Regions from separate parts of the Streptomyces sp. NPDC051963 genome, predicted to be linked through region 3. Evidence: riboswitches for the same ligand, from Rfam matches in the RefSeq annotation. Region 3 holds a riboswitch; each other region holds the start of a gene.

Region 1 (4,653 bases), on a different contig from region 3:
TCCTGGACGTCAACGGAAACCGCGACCTCGTCTCCACCGACGCGGCCATCGGCATCGCCGTCTTCCTCGACGACCACAAGACCTTCGACCACGCCCTGCAACGCTTCCGCGACCGCGTCCCCGCCTACTTCTACCTGCGCAAGGACGGCCGCCTCCCGCTCACCGCGCCCGGCTCCGGCATGGACAGCCCGCAGCGGCTGACGTCGTACTGGTTCAAGCAGTCCACCTACAAGGACGGCGTCACCCAGGAGACCTGCCGTGACTTCGAGCACGTCGGCCACTCCCTCGCCGCCACCGCGCACATCGCCGAGACCGCCTGGCACCAGGGCGTCGACCTGTACGCCGAGGCCAAGGACCGGCTCAAGGCCGCCCTCTCCCTGCACGCCCGCCACCAGCTGGGCGCACCCGCGCCGACCTGGCTGTGCGGCGGCAGGATCGCCAGGACCATGGGCCCGGACCTGGAAGTCGCCCTGAACCACCTCGAGGACCGTCTCCACCTCTCCGTCCCCACCGCCCGCAAACTCGCCGAACAGACCCGCCCCGCCGGCACCGACGGCCTCTTCGTCGCCTGGGAAACCCTCACCCACGCGGGCAATCCCGCCGGGTGAACCACCGTGTGGTCATGGGTGTCCCACGGATGACGTACACTTGTGAACACAACGACGCGGGGTGGAGCAGCTCGGTAGCTCGCTGGGCTCATAACCCAGAGGTCGCAGGTTCAAATCCTGTCCCCGCTACTGAAGGCCGAAGGGCCCGGATCATTGCGATCCGGGCCCTTCGGTGTGTTCCGGCCCATGCCGAGCCCGAGTGATGCCCGTTGTCACCCGGCGTGATCGAGCCACCCCGTTGCGATAACAACTGACACAACGTCAGAACTGGTGGGGCCGATGAGTTGCTTCGGTGACGTGGTCAACTCGCCCGATTTTCACCGGTCATGGCCCGTACGTCCTGGGCAAAAACGTTAATGATCAAGTGGAACCGCTTGGAATCCGGCCCCTGGGTCTATTAACGTTCGATAACGCAGCGCGGTCGTCCCAGCCGTCACAAGAGTCGGCTCCGTGCGCACGCGCCGAATTCCGCAAGGGAACCGGGGAACCACCACCTTGGGGTGAATCGCGCGGATGCCACCGTGGAAGCACGGCGGGTATACGCGCGTAGGAGACCTTCCTCTCCGAACCCGTCAGCTAACCCGGTAGGCGATAGGGAAGGAAAGGAGTACGCCTACGTGGCGTCCAACCGGCCTGCTCCAGAGGCCCCGTTCGTGCCTAGTCAGCGCAAGCCCGACACCGTTGTGTACGGGGGCTACCGCACCGACGACGAGGGCCCGCAGGAGGAGTGGAATCCCACCGAGGAGTCCCTCCCTCCCCTACGCGGCCGGCACCGCGTCAGCAAGCAGCGCAACGGGGCATTCGCCCGCAGCTCCACGGTTCTGGGCGTCGGTGTCATAGCCGCCGTCGGCGCGGGCGGCATGGCCAGCGCCAACACCGGCAAGCCGCCGGTGTCCATCTCCATGCCCGACCTGCCGTCCGTGGGCTCGATCATCTCGGACGACTCCTCGGACGAGGAGGCCCAGGACACCGCGCTCAGCAGCGTCAATGTGGCCTCCGAGGACACCGAGCAGGGCACCTCCGACGCCGGTGAGGTGTTGCGGTCCAGGATCCTGGCCCAGGCCGAGCAGCAGCAGGACCAGGTCGACACCAAGGCCGCCCAGGCCGCGCAGGCCGCCGCCCAGAAGAAGGCCGCCGACGCGGCAGCCGAGGCGGAGAGGCAGGCCGAGGCCAAGGCCGCCGCCGCGAAGGCGAAGGCGGAGGAGGCGGCCCGGCAGAAGGCGGAGGCCGAGCGGCTCGCCGAGCTGGCCAAGCAGTTCGCGCTGCCGACCTCCTCGTACACCATCACCTCGACCTTCGGTCAGGCCGGTTCCCTCTGGTCCTCCGGCTACCACACCGGGCTCGACTTCGCCGCCCCCACGGGCACGCTCATCAAGGCCATCCACAGCGGCACCATCACCCAGGCCGGCTGGGACGGTTCGTACGGCTACAAGACCGTCCTCACCCTGGACGACGGCACTGAGCTGTGGTTCGCCCACCAGTCCTCGATCAGTGTCAGCGTCGGCCAGAAGGTCGCCACCGGCGATGTCATCGGCCGCGTCGGTGCGACCGGCAATGTCACCGGCGCTCACCTCCACCTCGAGGTCCACACCAGTAGCTCCGACAGCAGCGGCATCGACCCGATGGCCTGGCTGCGGAGCAAGGGCTTGAACCCCTGAGCCAGCCTCCCCTTCCCCGGCGGCCCTGACGACGACCCCCCGACGTCAGGGCTGCCGGTTTTCGGGCGGAGCGCAGCTCGGCCTGGGCGGGTTACTCGCGGCCACTCGCGAGGCCTAGGTCCGGTACGGGTTGTGGTGCGCCGGATACGGTGCCGCGGGACCGTACATCGGCCAGGCCGGCGGCATGACGACCGGCGCCGTCACTCGGGCCGCGTACTCCAGCGCCGGTCCCGCGACCCTCCGCCGCTGCCACAGCTCATGCAGCAACTCCCGTTCGCGTACGACGAAGTCGGTGCCCGCCCGCCCCCGCCGCCCCCGGTGGCGCAGAAACGCCAGCGACGTCGCGTACGCCTCGTACTGCGCCACCGCCCGCCCCGCCGGCCTGCCGAAGTGATGGCGGGCGTACTCCCGGGCCAGCCGTCGCGCCCGCATCGATCCGAGTACGAAGGGCGCGGTCGGCCCCAGCCAGCCGGCGGCGACGTACGCGGGCAGCTCGGCTCGTACGGTCCTCAGCTCGCGCTGCCGGGTCCAGATGACCAGCCAGGTGAGCAGCCCGAACGCGGGCACCATGAAGGCGGCGTACACGGCGAAGAACCCGTACTCGCCGAACGTGGACGAGCCGTTCCACATCGCGTGCATGCCCATCGCCAGCAGCAGCCCGGACAGCGGCACGAGGACCCGGCGCAGATGCTGCCGGTCCCCCGAGAGCGCGGCGACGCCGAAGCCGATGCCGGTGAGGACGGTGAAGAGCGGGTGCGCGAACGGCGACATGATGATGCGCACGAAGAAGGTCGCCGCGGTGACGGAGGCGATGCCGCGGTCGCCGCTGAGCTGGTCGGTACCGAAGGCCGTACCGAGGTAGAGGATGTTCTCGGTGAACGCGAAGCCGGTGGCGGTGACGCCGGCTATCACCACCCCGTCGACGATCCCGGTGAAGTCGCGTCGCCGGAAGAGGAAGACGAGTAAGACGGCCGCCGCCTTGGCCGACTCCTCCACGATCGGCGCTATCACGGTCGCCCCGAGGGTGTCCGCGCTGGACGGATCCGCGGTGGCCGTCGCTATCCATCGGGTCGCGAAGCTGTTGGCGACGATCGCTATCAACGCTGCCGCGCAGGCGCCCCAGGCGAAGGCGAAGAGCAGGTTCCGCCAGGGGCCGGGTTCGACCCGGTCCAGCCAGCGGAAGGCGGCTATGAGCAGCGGCACGGGGAACACCGACAGCCCGAGCCCGACCAGGAACCCCTCCGTGCCGGTCTGTTCGCGGACGAGGGCGAGGATGACGAGCCCGGAGAGCGCGAGGAGCGTGATCAGAGCGCCGTAGCGCACCCATCGGGCCTGCCACCAGTGCGCGTGCCGCAGCGCGCCACCGGCGGGGTCGCTGGGGCGCGGCGGATACGGGGGACTGGTGGCCACGGCATTGACCCTAACGAGGGAGGGGCGCAGCCCGCAGGAGCGCTGGGTGGGCTCAGGCGCCGGTGGGGGGACGGTCTTGGTGCTGTACGCGACGGAAGAGCAGGTCGTTCACGACATGTCCCTTGTCCAGCCCCTGGCCCTCGAAACGGGTGAGCGGCCGGAAGTCGGGACGGGGCGCAAAACCGCCGTCGGGCTGGGTGTTCTCGAAGTCCGGGTGCGCGCTCAGCACCTCGAGCATCTGTTCGGCGTACGGCTCCCAGTCGGTCGCGCAGTGCACGATCGCCCCCGGCCTGAGCCGGGTCGCGGCGAGGCTGAGGAACTCCGGCTGGATCAGGCGCCGCTTGTGGTGCCGCTTCTTCGGCCAGGGGTCGGGGAAGTAGACGCGCAGCCCGTCGAGGGAGTCGGGGGCGAGCATCTCGCGGAGCAGGATGATGGCGTCGCCGTTGCCGACGCGGATGTTGGACAGGCCGTGGTGGTCGGCGAGGTTGAGCAGATTGCCCTGGCCGGGGGTGTGCACGTCGACGGCGAGGATGTTGGTGCCGGGGTCCCCTGCGGCCATCTGGGCGGTGGCCTCCCCCATCCCGAAGCCGATCTCGAGCACGACCGGGCCCGCATTGCCGAAGAACTCCGCCAGGTCGATGACCTGCTGCCCGTCGATGTCCAGCCCCCACTTGGCCCACAGCCGCTGCAACGCGTCGGCCTGTCCCGCCGTCACCCTGCTGCGCCGCGGCTGAAAACTCCGAATCCGCCGCTCGAAATGCGACCCGGCGGGATCGGCCTTCGGCCCATCGGGAAACCGCGGCTCCCCCTTGGCACGGGTGTGACGAACAGAGGCACCGGGAGTGTGCTCGGCTTCGGGGGCGTGGTGAGTCTCAGACACAGTGCGGTCGATTTTACTGGCAGCGCGAGACATCCAGCCCGTCCGGTGCCCTGAGGACGGGGCCGCTTCGGCCGCGTCCAGCCGGTCCGGCCGGACA
Region 2 (4,653 bases), on a different contig from region 3:
CGGATGTTGCCCAGGACGCTGCGTCCCACTCCGCCGGGAGTGCGGCCGGCCCCGATGACGGCGACGGAGCCGGGCATCAGCAACCGCTGCACGGACCGTGCCTCGGCGCGCTGCTCGCGCGCGTACTGCACGGCGAGGGACCGGTCCGTGGGTTCGAGGTCGAACTCCAGGCGCACGACGCCGTCTTCGAAGCTGCGCTTCTGGGTGTACCCCGCGTCCGTGAACACCTTGATCATCTTGGTGTTGGCGGGGAGCACCTCGGCGGCGAAGCGGCGGATGCCGCGCTCACGGGCGACGGCGCCGAGGTGTTCCAGGAGGGCGGAGGCGACGCCGCGGCCCTGATGGGCGTCCTGCACGAGGAAGGCGACCTCGGCCTCGTCGGACGGTGCGGACGCGGGCATTCCGTCGGTGCCGATTCGGTCATAGCGTACGGTGGCGATGAACTCGCCGCCGATGGTGGCCGCGAGTCCCACCCGGTCCACAAAGTCGTGGTGCGTGAAGCGGTGGACGTCCTTGGCGGACAGGCGCGGGTAGGGCGCGAAGAAGCGGTAGTACTTCGACTCGTCCGACACCTGCTCGTAGAAGCTGACCAGGCGCTCGGCGTCATCAACGGTGATGGGGCGGATGCGTGCGGTGCCGCCGTCGCGCAGCACCACGTCGGCTTCCCAGTGGGCGGGGTATTCGTGCCGGTCCGGCGCGCTCTGCATGGGGCCCAGAGTACGGCTCGCGTACGACAACGGCGCGAGGCAGTCTGTGGAGGACGGGAGTCGGGCCGAGGCCGCGGTGCGACGACACTTCCGGACGGGACGCAGGACCGTTCCGGGCTTGCTTCACGGTATGGGAAACTGGTCTAGACAACCCTGAACACTCGAAGGGCAGCATCACATGGCTGAGCGCCGCGTCAACGTCGGCTGGGCCGAGGGTCTCCACGCCCGCCCCGCCTCCATCTTCGTCCGGGCCGCCACGGCCTCTGGGGTCCCCGTGACGATCGCCAAGGCCGACGGCAACCCCGTCAACGCGGCCTCCATGCTGGCCGTCCTCGGGCTCGGCGCCCAGGGCGGCGAGGAGATCGTGCTCGCTTCCGACGCCGAGGGCGCGGACGCCGCCCTCGACCGGCTGGCGAAGCTGGTCGCCGAGGGTCTCGAAGAGCTTCCCGAGACCGTCTGAATTCCGGGCTGCGACTTTCATCGCAGCGCCGAAGGGCCCGCCCGAATTACCGGGCGGGCCCTTCGCATTTCCCGCTTACGGGCAGCAGAAATAATCCCCCGCGAATTAACCCCTCTTTGTATACGGCGCCCGTGTTAATGCCGCAGGCTCGGCATGTTTACGGGATGTTGCGAATTCCTCACACGGTCCGTGCGATCGGCGCCGCCGTTGAACCGCAGTCGATGCGCGGCGCCCGCGCGCTCGGTGTGCAGGGCGGTGATCGCCCGGGCGCGCTCGCCGTCACCGCGCGCCACCGCGTCGACGATCGCGCCGTGCTCCGCCCAGGACTCCGCGGGGTTGGCCGGCGCCTCCACCGCGTACATCCAGGCGATCTTGTGCCGCAGCTGGGTCAGCATCGAGGTCAGCGCGGGGCTGCCGGAGGCCTGGGCGAGCGTCTCGTGGAACCAGCCCCCCAGGGAGCGCAGATCCTCGCTGTTGCCGCGCCTGGCCCGCTCCTGGCCCAGCCTGACCAGGCCCCGCAGCACCTTGAGGTGGGCCTCGGTGCGCCGCTGGGCGGCCCTGGACGCGCCGAGCGGCTCCAGGAGCATCCGCATCTCCAGCAGGTCGGCGGCCTCCTGCTCGGTCGGTTCGGCGACGCACGCGCCCGCGTGCCGCCGGGTGACCACGAAGCCCTCGGCCTCCAGCGTGCGCAGGGCCTCACGGACGGGGACGCGCGAGACGCCGTAGCGGCGGGCGAGGAGTTCCTCGGTGAGCCTGCCGCCGCGCTCGTAGACACCGGCGACGATGTCGTCCCGGATCGCCGTGCATACCGAGTGCGCCGGAATACGCATGACCGACCTCCGCCTTAATCCCCGTGAAACGTCGATGATTGACGTGTGTTCCGTGACTCTATTGCAATGAGCCGGAATTTCCGATGGCGGGCCGGAATCCATGGATATTTTTTGGACAACCGGGCGTGTGAAACGCCGAAACCCCGGCTCGGGAGCCGGGGCCTCGGGACGCGGAGCGATCGGTGGGTCGGTCGTCAGACGCCCACGCCGTGCGAGCGCAGGTAGGCGACGGGGTCGATGTCGGAGCCGTACTCCGCGGTCGTACGGGCCTCGAAGTGCAGGTGCGGTCCGGTGACGTTGCCGGTCGCGCCGGAGAGGGCTATCTGCTGACCGGGGGTGACGCTCTGGCCCACCGAGACGCCGATGGACGACAGGTGGCCGTACTGGGTGTACGTGCCGTCGTTCATCTTGATCACGACCTCGTTGCCGTACGAGCCGCCCCAGCCCGCCTCGACGACGGTGCCGCGGCCGACCGCGTGGACGGAGGTGCCGCTCGCGGCGTGGAAGTCGACGCCGGTGTGGCTGCCGGAGGACCACAGGGAGCCGCCGGTCTGGTAGCCGGTGGAGACGTACGAGCCGGTGATCGGTGCCACATAGCTGTTGAGGCGCTTGCGCTCGGCCTCGCGGGCGGCACGCTCCTTGGCCTCGCGGGCCTTCTTCGCCTTCTCCGCGGCGGCCTTCTTGGCGGCAGCCTCGGCCCTCTTCTCGGCTGCGGCCTCCTCGGCGGCCTCCTTCTGCGCGGCGGCCTGCTCCGCGATCGGGTCGGCGGAGTCGGCGATGCTGATGACCGGGATCAGGCCGGTCGTCTCGGCGGCGGACTCGGCCGCGAGCGCGGGTGCTGCCAGGGTGCCGATGACGCCGGTGGTGGTGAGGGCCGCGACGCCCGCCGCGCGGGCGGTGGTGCGCTGGATCCGGCTGGGACGGCGGTGCTTCCCGGTGGCGCAGGTGAACGCCATGTGGTGGCTGGTCCTTTCCTTCCTTCTCGCCTACCGGGTTAGCTGACGGGTTCGGAGCAGGAAGGTCTCCTACGGACCCCCTCGCTGCACGCGCGGGCGTCCGATTCACCCCAGGGACTACGTATGTGGGTCCCCGGCTCCCCTGGCTCGCGCCGTCTGGGGACTCGGCGATGGCTGTCCGGTGCCGCGGATGCGGCGCACTGCCTGACGGACAGCCCGGAAGACGCTAAACGGGACATCTTTCAATCCCCAAACGGATCACGGCTTTTGTAGCGCATGCCACAGGCCAGACAGGCAACCTCTCCCGTAATTCGGACATAAAGGAGCCCTGGTGACGCTTCCGTCACCAGGGCTCCACACGCGCGTGCCCGAACGTTCGCCTCTACTCGGCGGACACGACGGTGACTTGGCCGATGCCGAGGGCCTCGACCGGCTCCTTGATCTGCGCCGCGTCGCCCACGAGAACCGTCACCAGACGGTCCACGGGGAAGGCTCGTACGGCAGCCGCGGTGGCCTCGACGGTGCCGGTCGCGGCGAGCTCGCGGTAGAGCGTGGCCTGATAGTCGTCCGGCAGGTACTGCTCCACCTGGTCGGCGAGCGTGCCGGCCACGGCGGCAGCGGTCTCGTACTTCAGCGGCGCCACCCCGACGAGGTTCTGTACGGCGACATCGCGCTCGGCGTCGGTGAGCCCGTCCGCGGCGAGCGTGCGCAGCACCGTCCACAGGTCCTGGAGTGCGGGGCCGGTGTTCGGGGTGTCGACGGAGCCGCTGATGGCGAGCATCCCGGCGCCCGAGCCGTCCGGGGCGGACCGCAGCACCTGTCCGAACGCCCGCACTCCGTAGGTGTAGCCCTTCTCCTCGCGCAGGACGCGGTCCAGCCGGGAGGTGAGGGTGCCGCCGAGGCAGTACGTGCCGAGCACCTGCGCGGGCCACACGCGATCGTGCCGGTCGGGACCGACCCGGCCGATGAGCAGCTGCGTCTGGACGGCGCCGGGGCGGTCCACGATGACGACCCGGCCGGTGTCGTCGGCGGTCACCGGAGGCACCGGGCGCGGCTGCGCGGGCGAGCCCGTCCAGGAGCCGATCGTCTCGCCGAGCAGCGCGTCCAGGTCGATGCCGGTGAGGTCGCCGACGACCACGGCGGTGGCCGTGGCGGGACGGACGTGCTTCTCGTAGAAGGCACGGACGGCCGCGGAGTCGATGGCCGCGACCGTGTCCTCGGTGCCCTGGCGCGGGCGCGACATGCGCGAGTCCGCCGGGAACAGCTCCTTGGAGAGCTCCTTGGCGGCCCTGCGGGAGGGGTTGGCCAGCTCGTGCGGGATCTCGTCGAGGCGGTTGCGGACCAGCCGCTCGACCTCGCTGTCCGCGAAAGCGGGCGCCCTGAGGGCGTCGGCGAGCAGCCCGAGCGCCTTGGGCAGACGCGAGACCGGGACCTCGAGGCTCACCCGGACGCCGGGGTGGTCGGCGTGCGCGTCGAGCGTGGCACCGCAGCGCTCCAGCTCGGCGGCGAACTCCTCGGCGGAGAGCTTGTCGGTGCCTTCGGAGAAGGCCCGCGCCATGATCGTGGCGACGCCGTCGAGGCCGGCCGGTTCGGCGTCCAACGGCGCGCCCAGGAGCACCTCTACGGCGACGACCTGCTGGCCGGGGCGGTGGCAGCGCAGAACGGTCACGCCGTTGTCGAGGGTCCCGCGCTCGGGGGCC
Region 3 (4,653 bases):
CGGCGTCGCCCACGACGCACAGTTCGGCGGGGAGCAGGTCGTGCTCCCCGGGGGGTACGTCGACGTCCTCGGGGGCACGCTCGGCGGTGCCGACGAGCTCGCGGACGAGGGCGTACTGCGCGTGGTTGGTGTCCTGGTACTCGTCGACCAGGACGTGCCGGAAGCGGCGGCGGTAGTGCTCGGCGACGTCCGGGAAGGCTCGCAGGAGGTTGACCGTCGTCATGATCAGGTCGTCGAAGTCGAGGGCGTTGGCCTCGCGGAGGCGCGACTGGTACATCGCGTAGGCCTGGGCGAGGGTCTTCTCAAAACCGTCGGTGGCCTGGGCGGCGAAGTCCTCCTCGTCGATCAGCTCGTTCTTCAAGTTGCTGATCTTGGCGCTGAAGGACTTGGGCGGGTAGCGCTTGGGGTCGAGGTCCAGGTCGCGGCAGACCAGGGCCATCAGACGCTTGGAGTCGGCGGCGTCGTAGATCGAGAACGACGAGGTGAAGCCGAGCTTCTTGCTCTCCCGGCGCAGGATGCGCACGCACGCGCTGTGGAAGGTCATCACCCACATCGCGTTCGCGCGCGGGCCCACGAGTTGCTCGACGCGCTCCTTCATCTCGCCGGCGGCCTTGTTGGTGAAGGTGATCGCGAGGATCTGGCCCGGGTGCACGCTCCGCTCGCCGAGCAGATACGCGATGCGGTGCGTGAGCACACGCGTCTTGCCCGAGCCGGCGCCGGCCACGATGAGCAGCGGAGAGCCCGAGTGGACGACCGCCGCTCTCTGGTTCTCGTTCAGCCCTTCCAGGAGCTGCGCCGGGTCGACCGCCGGCCGGTGCGCGCCGTCCCTGTAGTACGCGTCCCGGTCCGGCGGCGCGTCGAACTTCCCGGCGAACAGATCATCCGGAACCGGCTCCGGTACATGATCGTCCTCGGGGGGCGGCGGGGGTTCCTCCGCATGGGCCCGCGGGGCCTGGAGGTCCGCCAGGAAGCTGTCATCAAAGAGGCTGCTCATCGCTCTCCGAGTTTAGGGCCTGCCCGATGGCCCAGTCCGGGGGTCGCGGGGTCTGGCACGCACATCTGCCGCGTTGTCGTCAGTCGCCGACTCCCCCACTCTCGGCTTCGCTCGACCGGGGGGACCCCCATCGCGTCGACTCCCTCCTCCGCCTTGCAGCTGCACGCACCAGACCCCGCTCGGGTCTGTTGATCGGGCACCGGCGTGAATTCCGAACCGGGCCATCGGACAGACCCTAAGGCGCCCCACTGACAACCCGCCGCCGCCCTGAGAACATCGCCGATTTCCGAAGCCGTAAGGGTCTCAGAGTGCGCGAGCCCCCGGCCGCTTCAGAATCAGAAGCCGAGGATCTTCCAGACCTGGCCGCCCGGTGTCTTGCCCTGCCCCAGGTCCGTACCGTCCCGGTCCGCGATCGACCAGGCCGAGACATAGACCTTGCCGTCGTACGGGTCGACGGCCACGCCTGCCGGGAACGGGACCTTGACGCTCGTCCGTTTGCCGTGCGAGACCTTGGTCACCTGGCCGGCGAAGAGCTGACTGACGTACAGGTCGCCCTTGGTGTTGAAGGCGATGCCGGTGACCGAGCCGAAGCCGGACTTCCAGCCGAGGATCTTGCCGGTCCAGGGGTCGACGCGCCACACGCGCGCGGTGGGCTTCTCGGTCTCGCCGTTGAGTTCGCCGACGTAGAGCTTGCCGTCGGGGCCGAGGGCCAGGGAGGTCGGGACGGACTGGTTCTTGTCGTGGTCCGGGAAGACGGTGAAGGGGCGGGCCCGGCCCGACCGCGAGACCTCGATCAGGTCGTTGCCGGCGGCGTCCGCGACGATCTTGCGGCCGTCGGGGAGCGCGAGGACGGCGTACGGGTTGGACTCCACGGACGCCTTGTGCGGGTTGTACTTCAGTTCCACGGCCGAGATGTCCGCAGCGGTCCTCGCCTTGCCGTGCGTGATCTTCAGCAGCTTGCCGAGCTTGTTCCAGGGCGGGGTCGTGGGGACTCCGGCCTCCGGCGGGGCGAAGGTCTCGACGCCCCAGACCTTGCCGTGCAGCGCGGAGACACCGTCCACGCCGGTCGCGCCGCCGCCGTCCGGGGCGGCGGCCGAGGGGAGCCCCTGCACCACCCTGTGGTGCTTCCACGCGCCCCCGTCCCAGTAGATCTTGGTGACCGCCGAGCTGAGACCGATGCAGGTCTCGCCCTCCGGCCCCTCCCCGATGCACTTCTTGCCGCCACGGCCGGCTTCGGCGACGTACAGGCGCCCGTGGTCGTACGACAGCTGACGCGGATTGTCGAGGCCGGTCGCGATGACGCGGACGACCGGTTTGCCGGCGGTCCGGCCGTCGTGTCCGGCGTCGGCGCTCGCGGGGGCGATGCCCGCGGTGGCGGTGAGTGCGACTCCGGTGGCGATGACGAGTGCGGTGCGTTTCCTCATGGCCGTACTCCCTCTCAGCCGCCACGGCTCCCGACCGTGGCTGGCTGGAAGCTACCGGCCCGAAGCGGGCGGACGCCGTCACTCCGGACAAAATACGAACAAGTCACCGCAGACCCTTCCGGATTGACCACGGCGCGCGATTTTCTGGGCTAAGGTCACGAAAATGTATCGGGCATATCACCCATCAACCTTCACAGAGGCCACACGAGTTGGCTAGCGTTCCTCCAGGCCGTACGACCCCCACCGGCGAACGTCGCCGGGCCGCGCGGCCTCCGCCTAATCCGGCGCGTCCCCCTGGGCAGACCGGAGCCGGGGACCCACCGAACTTGGGGTGAATCGACCGGACTTCCCTTCGGGGAACGGTCGTAGGGCAACCCTTCCGAACCACCCGCCCGAACCCGACAGCTAACTCGGTAGGCGGACCATGGAAGGAGTCGCCTCCCTTGGCGTCGCACCGCAAGTCGCGTCCTTCGGGTACGCGCGTAGCAGGCATACGGACCCCCGCCCTGGCAACGGCGGCCCTCACCTCCGTGGCCCTGTTGTCCCAGACGGCCAACGCCGCACCCTCGACCGATGACAAGCCGAGTCTCGAAGAGGTCGAGAAGAAGGTCGACGACCTGTACCGCCAGGCCGAGTCGGCGACCGAGAAGTACAACTCCGCGAAAGAGAAGACCACCAAGCAGCGCAAGCGCGTCGACACCCTCCTCGACGACGTCGCCCAGCGCACCCAGAAGCTCAACGAGGCGCGCGAGGAGCTCGGTTCCTTCGCCGCGGCCCAGTACCGGACCGGCGCCTCCGCACCCGACACCGCGACCTTCCTGCTCGCGGACACCCCGCAGGACTACTTCGACCAGACCCAGCTGATGAGCCGGATGACCGGCCGCCAGAAGGAAGCGGTCGACGAGTTCGTCACGCAGCAGTCCGAGACGATGGACAAGCGCCGCGAGGCCACCGCGAGCCTCGAGACGCTCAACGAGTCGCAGGGCGACCTGAAGACGGCCAAGACGACCGTCCAGCAGAAGCTCACCGATGCGCGCGAGCTGCTGTCGAAGCTGACCGCCGAGGAGAAGGCGCGGCTCGCGGCGATCGAGGAGCAGAAGCAGCAGGAGGCCGCGCGCAAGGCCGCGGAACTCGCGAAGCAGCAGGCCGCTGCGGAGGCGGCGGCCCAGGAGGCGGCGCAGCAGGAGAGCGGCTCGAGTGCGTCGGACTCCCCCGGCACCTCCGTGACCGACTCCTCGTACGCCGCCAAGGCCGAGAAGGTCCTCGCCTTCGCCCGCTCCCAGGTCGGCAAGCCGTACGTGTGGGGCGCCACCGGCCCCGACTCCTACGACTGCTCCGGCCTCACCCAGGCCGCCTGGAACGCCGCCGGCATCTCCCTCCCGCGCACCACCTGGGACCAGGTGAACGCCGGCACGACCGTCTCCCTCTCCGCCGCCCAGCCGGGCGACCTGGTCTTCTTCTACGACGACATCAGCCACGTCGGCATCTACATCGGCAACGGGATGATGATCCACGCGCCGAAGCCGGGGGCTTATGTCCGCGAGGAGTCGATCTACTACGACGGTGAGTCGTCGATCCACAGCGTGGTGCGGCCGGCCTGAGGGCTCCGCAGGACCGCGCTTGACCTTGACGCCGGGTCAACCCTCCATCCTTCCGGCAGGAGCTTCTCGCAGTCGGCGGGAAGCTCCGCGGAGGAGGCGGATGACCATGGTGGCGCAACCGATCGCCGGTCCGGCGATTCGCGTGCGGGGTCTGGAGAAGTCGTACGGGAAGCTCGAAGTGCTGCGGGGTGTGGACTTCGACGTGGCGCGGGGCACCGTCTTCGCCCTGCTCGGCTCCAACGGGGCGGGCAAGACCACGACCGTGAAGATCCTCGCCACGCTCTTGAAGGCCGACGCGGGGACGGCCGGCGTCCATGGCTTCGACGTCGCCGCGCAACCGGCGGACGTGCGGGAGTCCATCAGCCTCACCGGGCAGTTCGCGGCCGTCGACGAGATCCTCAGCGGTCGGGAGAACCTCGTGCTCGTCGCCAGGCTGCGCCACCTCGATGATCCGGGCGCGATCGCGGACGACCTGCTGAGGCGTTTCTCGCTGACCGACGCGGGCGCACGGAAGGTGTCCACGTACTCGGGTGGGATGCGCCGCCGGCTGGACATAGCGATGAGCCTCATCGGGAATCCGTCGGTGATCTTCCTGGACGAGCCGACCGCCGGTCTCGACCCCGAGGGGCGCATC
Region 4 (4,653 bases), on a different contig from region 3:
CAGTCCGCCCACGTCACGGAAGTTGCGCACTCCGGCCAGCTCCGGCTCGGTCGACGGGATCTGCTGCGTCACGAGGGCTCCTCCCAGACGGCTTCGTCGGCGCGGCTCGTCGACGGGCACGCACTCGACGATACGACATGGGTTCCTGGGGCAATGAAGTTGTCCACAGGCGTTGTGCCAGGGGATCAAGGGCATAGATGATGTTGGTACTTGAGTGCACCTGTTGGGATCTGTGGAGACGTGATGCTGGAGATTTCGGACAACGCCCGTACGTGGCTCCTCACCGGGCCGACCAGCGGTTACGCCATCCATCTCACCGACGAAGACGAACTGGTGCACCTGCACTGGGGCCCGCGGGTCGCGCTCGCCGACGCCGAGGCCCTCGCGATGCGTGCGCAGCCGGGCTGCAGCTCCTTCGAGTCCCAGCTCGACGGACGCGAGGAGTACCCGGTCGAGGGCGGCCCCCGCTTCGCCCGGCCCGCCCTGTCCGTACGCACCGAGGAGCGGCGCGGCACCGAGTGGCACTTCGAGGCGTACGAGGCCGAGGGCGACGCACTGCGGCTGCGGTTTCGCGACGAAGGCCTGACCGTCACGCTGCACTATCGCATGCGCGACGACGTCGTGGAGCGCTGGGTGACCCTCGACAACGACGGGCCGACGGTCGAGCTGCTGCGTGCCGACTCCGCCACCTGGACCCTGCCCGACCGCGGCGCCTGGCGGCTCTCCCAGCTGCACGGCCGCTGGGCAGCGGAGTCCCGGCTCGTGCGCTCCGACCTCACCTACGGTGAGAAGGTCATCGGCAGCCGGCGCGGCCACACCGGTCACCAGCATCTGCCCTGGGTCGCGCTGGACGACGACGCGACCGAGGAGCGCGGCGAGGTCTACGGCTGCGCCCTCGGCTGGTCCGGGTCCTGGCGGATCGCCGTGGCCCAACTCCCCGACGCGCGCGTGCAGATCACCGGCGGTGCCGGATACGACGACTCGGGCCTGCTGCGCCTGGCGGCGGGCGAGTCGTTCACGACGCCCGTCTTCGCCGGTCTGTGGAGCGACCGCGGCTTCGGCGGGGCGAGCCGCGCGTGGCACGCCTATCAGCGGGCGTACGTCATCCCGGACGCGGACCAGGACCGGCCGGTGCTCTTCAATTCCTGGGAGGCCACCGAGTTCGACATCTCCGAGGAGCAGCAGCGGGCACTCGCGCGCCGGGCCGCGGACATGGGCGTGGAGCTGTTCGTGGTCGACGACGGCTGGTTCGGGGCGCGGACCAGCGACCGGGCCGGGCTCGGCGACTGGACACCCAACCCCGACCGCTTCCCCGGCGGCCTCAAGCCGCTCGCGGACCACGTGCACGGACTCGGTATGCAGTTCGGCATCTGGGTCGAGCCCGAAATGGTCAATCCGGACAGCGACCTGTACCGCGCCCACCCCGACTGGGTGCAGTACCAAATCGGACGCAAGCGTGCTGAATTTCGCAATCAGCTCGTACTGAACCTCGCCCGCGACGATGTCCAGGAGTACCTCTGGGAGCAGCTCGACACGCTCCTCTCCAGCGCCCCGATCGACTACGTGAAGTGGGACTTCAATCGCTGCTTCACCGACGCGGGCTGGCCGGGAGAGGCGTATCCGCAGCGGTTGTGGGTCGACCATGTGCACGCTCTGTACCGCCTGTTGGACCGGCTGCGGGAAGCGCACCCCGGCGTCGCCTTCGAGTCCTGCTCCGGCGGTGGCGGCCGGATCGACCTCGGGATCATGAGCCGCACGGATCAGATGTGGACCTCGGACAACACCGACCCGCTCGACCGGCTCGCCATCCAGCACGGCTTCAGCCAGATCCACCCCGCGCGGGTCATGGCCGCCTGGGTCACCGACAGCCCCAACACCCAGCTCAACGGCCGGGTCAGCTCGCTGCGCTTCCGGTTCGTGAGCGCCATGGCCGGGGTGCTCGGGGTCGGCGGCGACCTCACGAAGTGGACGGACGAAGAGCTTGCCGAGGCCCGGGACTGGGTGGGCCTGTACAAGGAGATCCGGCCTCTCGTGCAGCGCGGGGACCTCTACCGGCTGCGGCCGCCGCAGGGCGGTTCGAGTGCGGTGCAGTACGTGCTCGGCGACGAGACCGTCGTCATCGCCTGGCTCCAGTCGCAGCACTACGGCGAGCCCGTACCGGCGCTCCGGCTGCGCGGCCTCGACCCGACGGCGTCGTATGAATGCCGCGAAACGGGCGAAGTTCACCGGGGTGCGGTGCTGTTGCACCACGGATTGCCTACGGGGCTGCGCGGCGACCTCGATGCGACGGTTCTCCGGCTGCGTCGCATCTGAGTCTTCTGTCCGAATTGGGATCTTCATTCCAACTCGCTCTGGAATAAGGCGCCCTGGGGAGATGCCGCGTGAGCAGCGTCATATTCGTGACCGAGCGTCGCCCGTCATGTTCACGTAATTCGCGTGTCTTTCCAGGGATTTGAATCCCGTGCGCGGTCGGAATTCACGGAGTGTGACTGGGATTTCCCACAAGGGATCAAGAGAAACGCATGTCCCGGGAACCTCTTGCTTGTCCCTTTGCGTCTTAGTCGCTTACGTTCGCCACCAATCCGGACGGACGCCCAATCCTGCCGCCGCCCGGAGACCGCACAACTCACCCGTGAACGGCAGGAGCGGGGGACCCACAGGTAGAACCGCCTGTTCCGGTCTCCGGAACGGCTAGGGGTCAAGCCGCGAACGCGCGGCCGGACATCTCCAGTCCGCACCCGACAGCTCACCTCGTAGGCGCCGGAGAGGAATTCGCCATGCCCGCGAAGGGTAAGCACCGCCGTCCCAAGAGCCAGCGCTTCACCCGCTCGATCGCCGTCGCCGGAACCGGTGGCGCAGCGCTCGCCCTCCCGCTGCTGGGGGCCACCGGAGCACATGCCGCTCCCGCTCAATCCGTTTCGGAAAAGGCCGTTCAGTCGGTTCCGAAGACCGAGAAGAAGGCAGCCGAGAAGAAGGCCGCCGCGAAAACCTCGGGAGTGAAGACCTATTCCGTGAGGGCCGGTGACTACCTCTCGAAGATCGCCGACGAGCAGAATGTCAGCGGTGGCTGGCACAAGCTCTACTCGGACAACCGAGAGGCCGTCGGCGACGACCCGTCGCTCATCCACCCCGGTCTGAAGCTCTCGATCGGCAAGAAGGCCGCGACCGACTCCTCCAAGTCGTCGCCTTCGTCGCCTTCGTCGAAGTCGTCCGGCTCGTCGGACTCATCCGCTTCGTCCGACTCGTCCGCGTCGGATTCGGCGGCGTCGTCCAGCTCGAACGCGGCGAACACTCAGTCCGCCGACACCACGAGCACCGCCGGCGGCTTCACCCTGCCGGTGGCCGGTGCCACCGTCGGGACCCCATACCACATGTCGGGCAGCATGTGGTCCAGCGGTTACCACACAGGCGTCGACTTCGTCGTCCCGACCGGCACCTCGCTGAAGTCCGTGGGTGCGGGCACGGTCGTCTCCGCGGGCTGGGGCGGTGCGTACGGCAATCAGGTCGTCGTCAAGCTGGCCGACGGCTACTACGCGCAGTACGGCCACCTGTCCTCGATATCCGTCTCCAACGGGCAGACCGTGACCGAGGGCCAGGAGCTCGGCCTCTCCGGCGCGACCGGCAATGTGACCGGCCCGCACCTGCACTTCGAGATCCGCACCACCCCGGACTACGGCTCGGACGTCGACCCCGTCGCCTACCTCCGCTCGCACGGCGTCTCCGTCGGCTGACACCCGCGACCGACGCGCCCCCCACGCCACCGAAGGCCGGACCCCGATCCCCGGGTCCGGCCTTCGGTGTTCTTCGTCGCCCGGATCGAGACGGACGGCTGAGTGACGCCACAACGTCCTTGATCGGAAGGCTATTCCTGAGTTGGTGAACACTTTAGGCGTGGCTTATCTCACCGCCCGTCAACCCCTTCCTACGGTCGCGTAGCTCACATCCGAAGGTGAATCATGGGCCGATGTGGCAGACGATTCGAAGAATGACAACAGATCAGTGATCGGGTCGTACGTGGCGGTGGGGGACAGCTTCACCGAGGGCGTCGGCGACCCCGGCCCCGACGGAGCGTTCGTCGGCTGGGCCGACCGGTTCGCGGTACTGCTCGCGGACCGGCGTCCGGAGGGCGACTTCGAGTACACCAACCTCGCCGTGCGCGGCAAACTGCTCGACCAGATCGTGGCGGACCAGCTTCCGAAGGCAGTCGAACTCGCCCCGGACCTGGTCTCGTTCTGCGCGGGCGGCAACGACATCATCCGGCCCGGAACCGACCCCGACGAGGTCGCCGAACGCTTCGAGCGGGCGATGGTCCGGCTCACCTCGGCCGTGGGCAGCGTCATGGTGACGACCGGCTTCGACACCCGGGGCGTCCCGGTGCTCAAGCATCTGCGCGGCAAGATCGCCACCTACAACGGCCATGTACGGGCGATCGCCGACCGGTTCGGCTGCCCGGTGCTCGACCTGTGGTCCCTGAAGACCGTTCAGGACCGGCGGGCCTGGGACAACGACCGGCTCCACCTCTCGGCCGAGGGGCACACGCGCGTGGCGCTGCGCGCCGGCCAGGTCCTCGGCCTGGAGGTCCCGGCCGACCCCGACCAGCCCTGGCCCCCGCTGCCGCCGCGGGGCACCCTCGATGTGCGGCGGGACGACGTC

The links. Region 3 has a riboswitch for cyclic di-AMP ahead of ACIHFB_RS35225 (NlpC/P60 family protein). Riboswitches for the same ligand answer to the same signal wherever they lie in the genome.
Region 1: another riboswitch for cyclic di-AMP. It lies ahead of ACIHFB_RS42615 (M23 family metallopeptidase); the one in region 3 lies ahead of ACIHFB_RS35225 (NlpC/P60 family protein).
Region 2: another riboswitch for cyclic di-AMP. It lies ahead of ACIHFB_RS20165 (M23 family metallopeptidase); the one in region 3 lies ahead of ACIHFB_RS35225 (NlpC/P60 family protein).
Region 4: another riboswitch for cyclic di-AMP. It lies ahead of ACIHFB_RS15520 (peptidoglycan DD-metalloendopeptidase family protein); the one in region 3 lies ahead of ACIHFB_RS35225 (NlpC/P60 family protein).

What each region holds. Positions count from the first base shown of each region.
Region 1 is NZ_JBIUCC010000015.1:18,139-22,791, reverse strand. It holds gene ACIHFB_RS42625 (alginate lyase family protein) at 1-608, shown strand, start outside; tRNA gene ACIHFB_RS42620 (tRNA-Met) at 664-737, shown strand; cyclic di-AMP (ydaO/yuaA leader) riboswitch at 1,058-1,214, shown strand; gene ACIHFB_RS42615 (M23 family metallopeptidase) at 1,226-2,266, shown strand; gene ACIHFB_RS42610 (PrsW family intramembrane metalloprotease) at 2,381-3,676, opposite strand; gene trmB (tRNA (guanosine(46)-N7)-methyltransferase TrmB) at 3,729-4,556, opposite strand.
Region 2 is NZ_JBIUCC010000004.1:781,808-786,460, forward strand. It holds gene ACIHFB_RS20150 (GNAT family N-acetyltransferase) at 1-707, opposite strand, end outside; gene ACIHFB_RS20155 (HPr family phosphocarrier protein) at 886-1,167, shown strand; gene ACIHFB_RS20160 (GntR family transcriptional regulator) at 1,302-1,997, opposite strand; gene ACIHFB_RS20165 (M23 family metallopeptidase) at 2,192-2,953, opposite strand; cyclic di-AMP (ydaO/yuaA leader) riboswitch at 2,967-3,133, opposite strand; gene ACIHFB_RS20170 (pitrilysin family protein) at 3,336-4,653, opposite strand, start outside.
Region 3 is NZ_JBIUCC010000009.1:185,626-190,278, forward strand. It holds gene pcrA (DNA helicase PcrA) at 1-994, opposite strand, end outside; gene ACIHFB_RS35220 (ScyD/ScyE family protein) at 1,330-2,418, opposite strand; cyclic di-AMP (ydaO/yuaA leader) riboswitch at 2,682-2,854, shown strand; gene ACIHFB_RS35225 (NlpC/P60 family protein) at 2,862-4,019, shown strand; gene ACIHFB_RS35230 (ABC transporter ATP-binding protein) at 4,126-4,653, shown strand, end outside.
Region 4 is NZ_JBIUCC010000003.1:721,212-725,864, reverse strand. It holds gene ACIHFB_RS15530 (tyrosine-protein phosphatase) at 1-72, opposite strand, end outside; gene ACIHFB_RS15525 (alpha-galactosidase) at 244-2,313, shown strand; cyclic di-AMP (ydaO/yuaA leader) riboswitch at 2,618-2,773, shown strand; gene ACIHFB_RS15520 (peptidoglycan DD-metalloendopeptidase family protein) at 2,778-3,731, shown strand; gene ACIHFB_RS15515 (SGNH/GDSL hydrolase family protein) at 4,000-4,653, shown strand, end outside.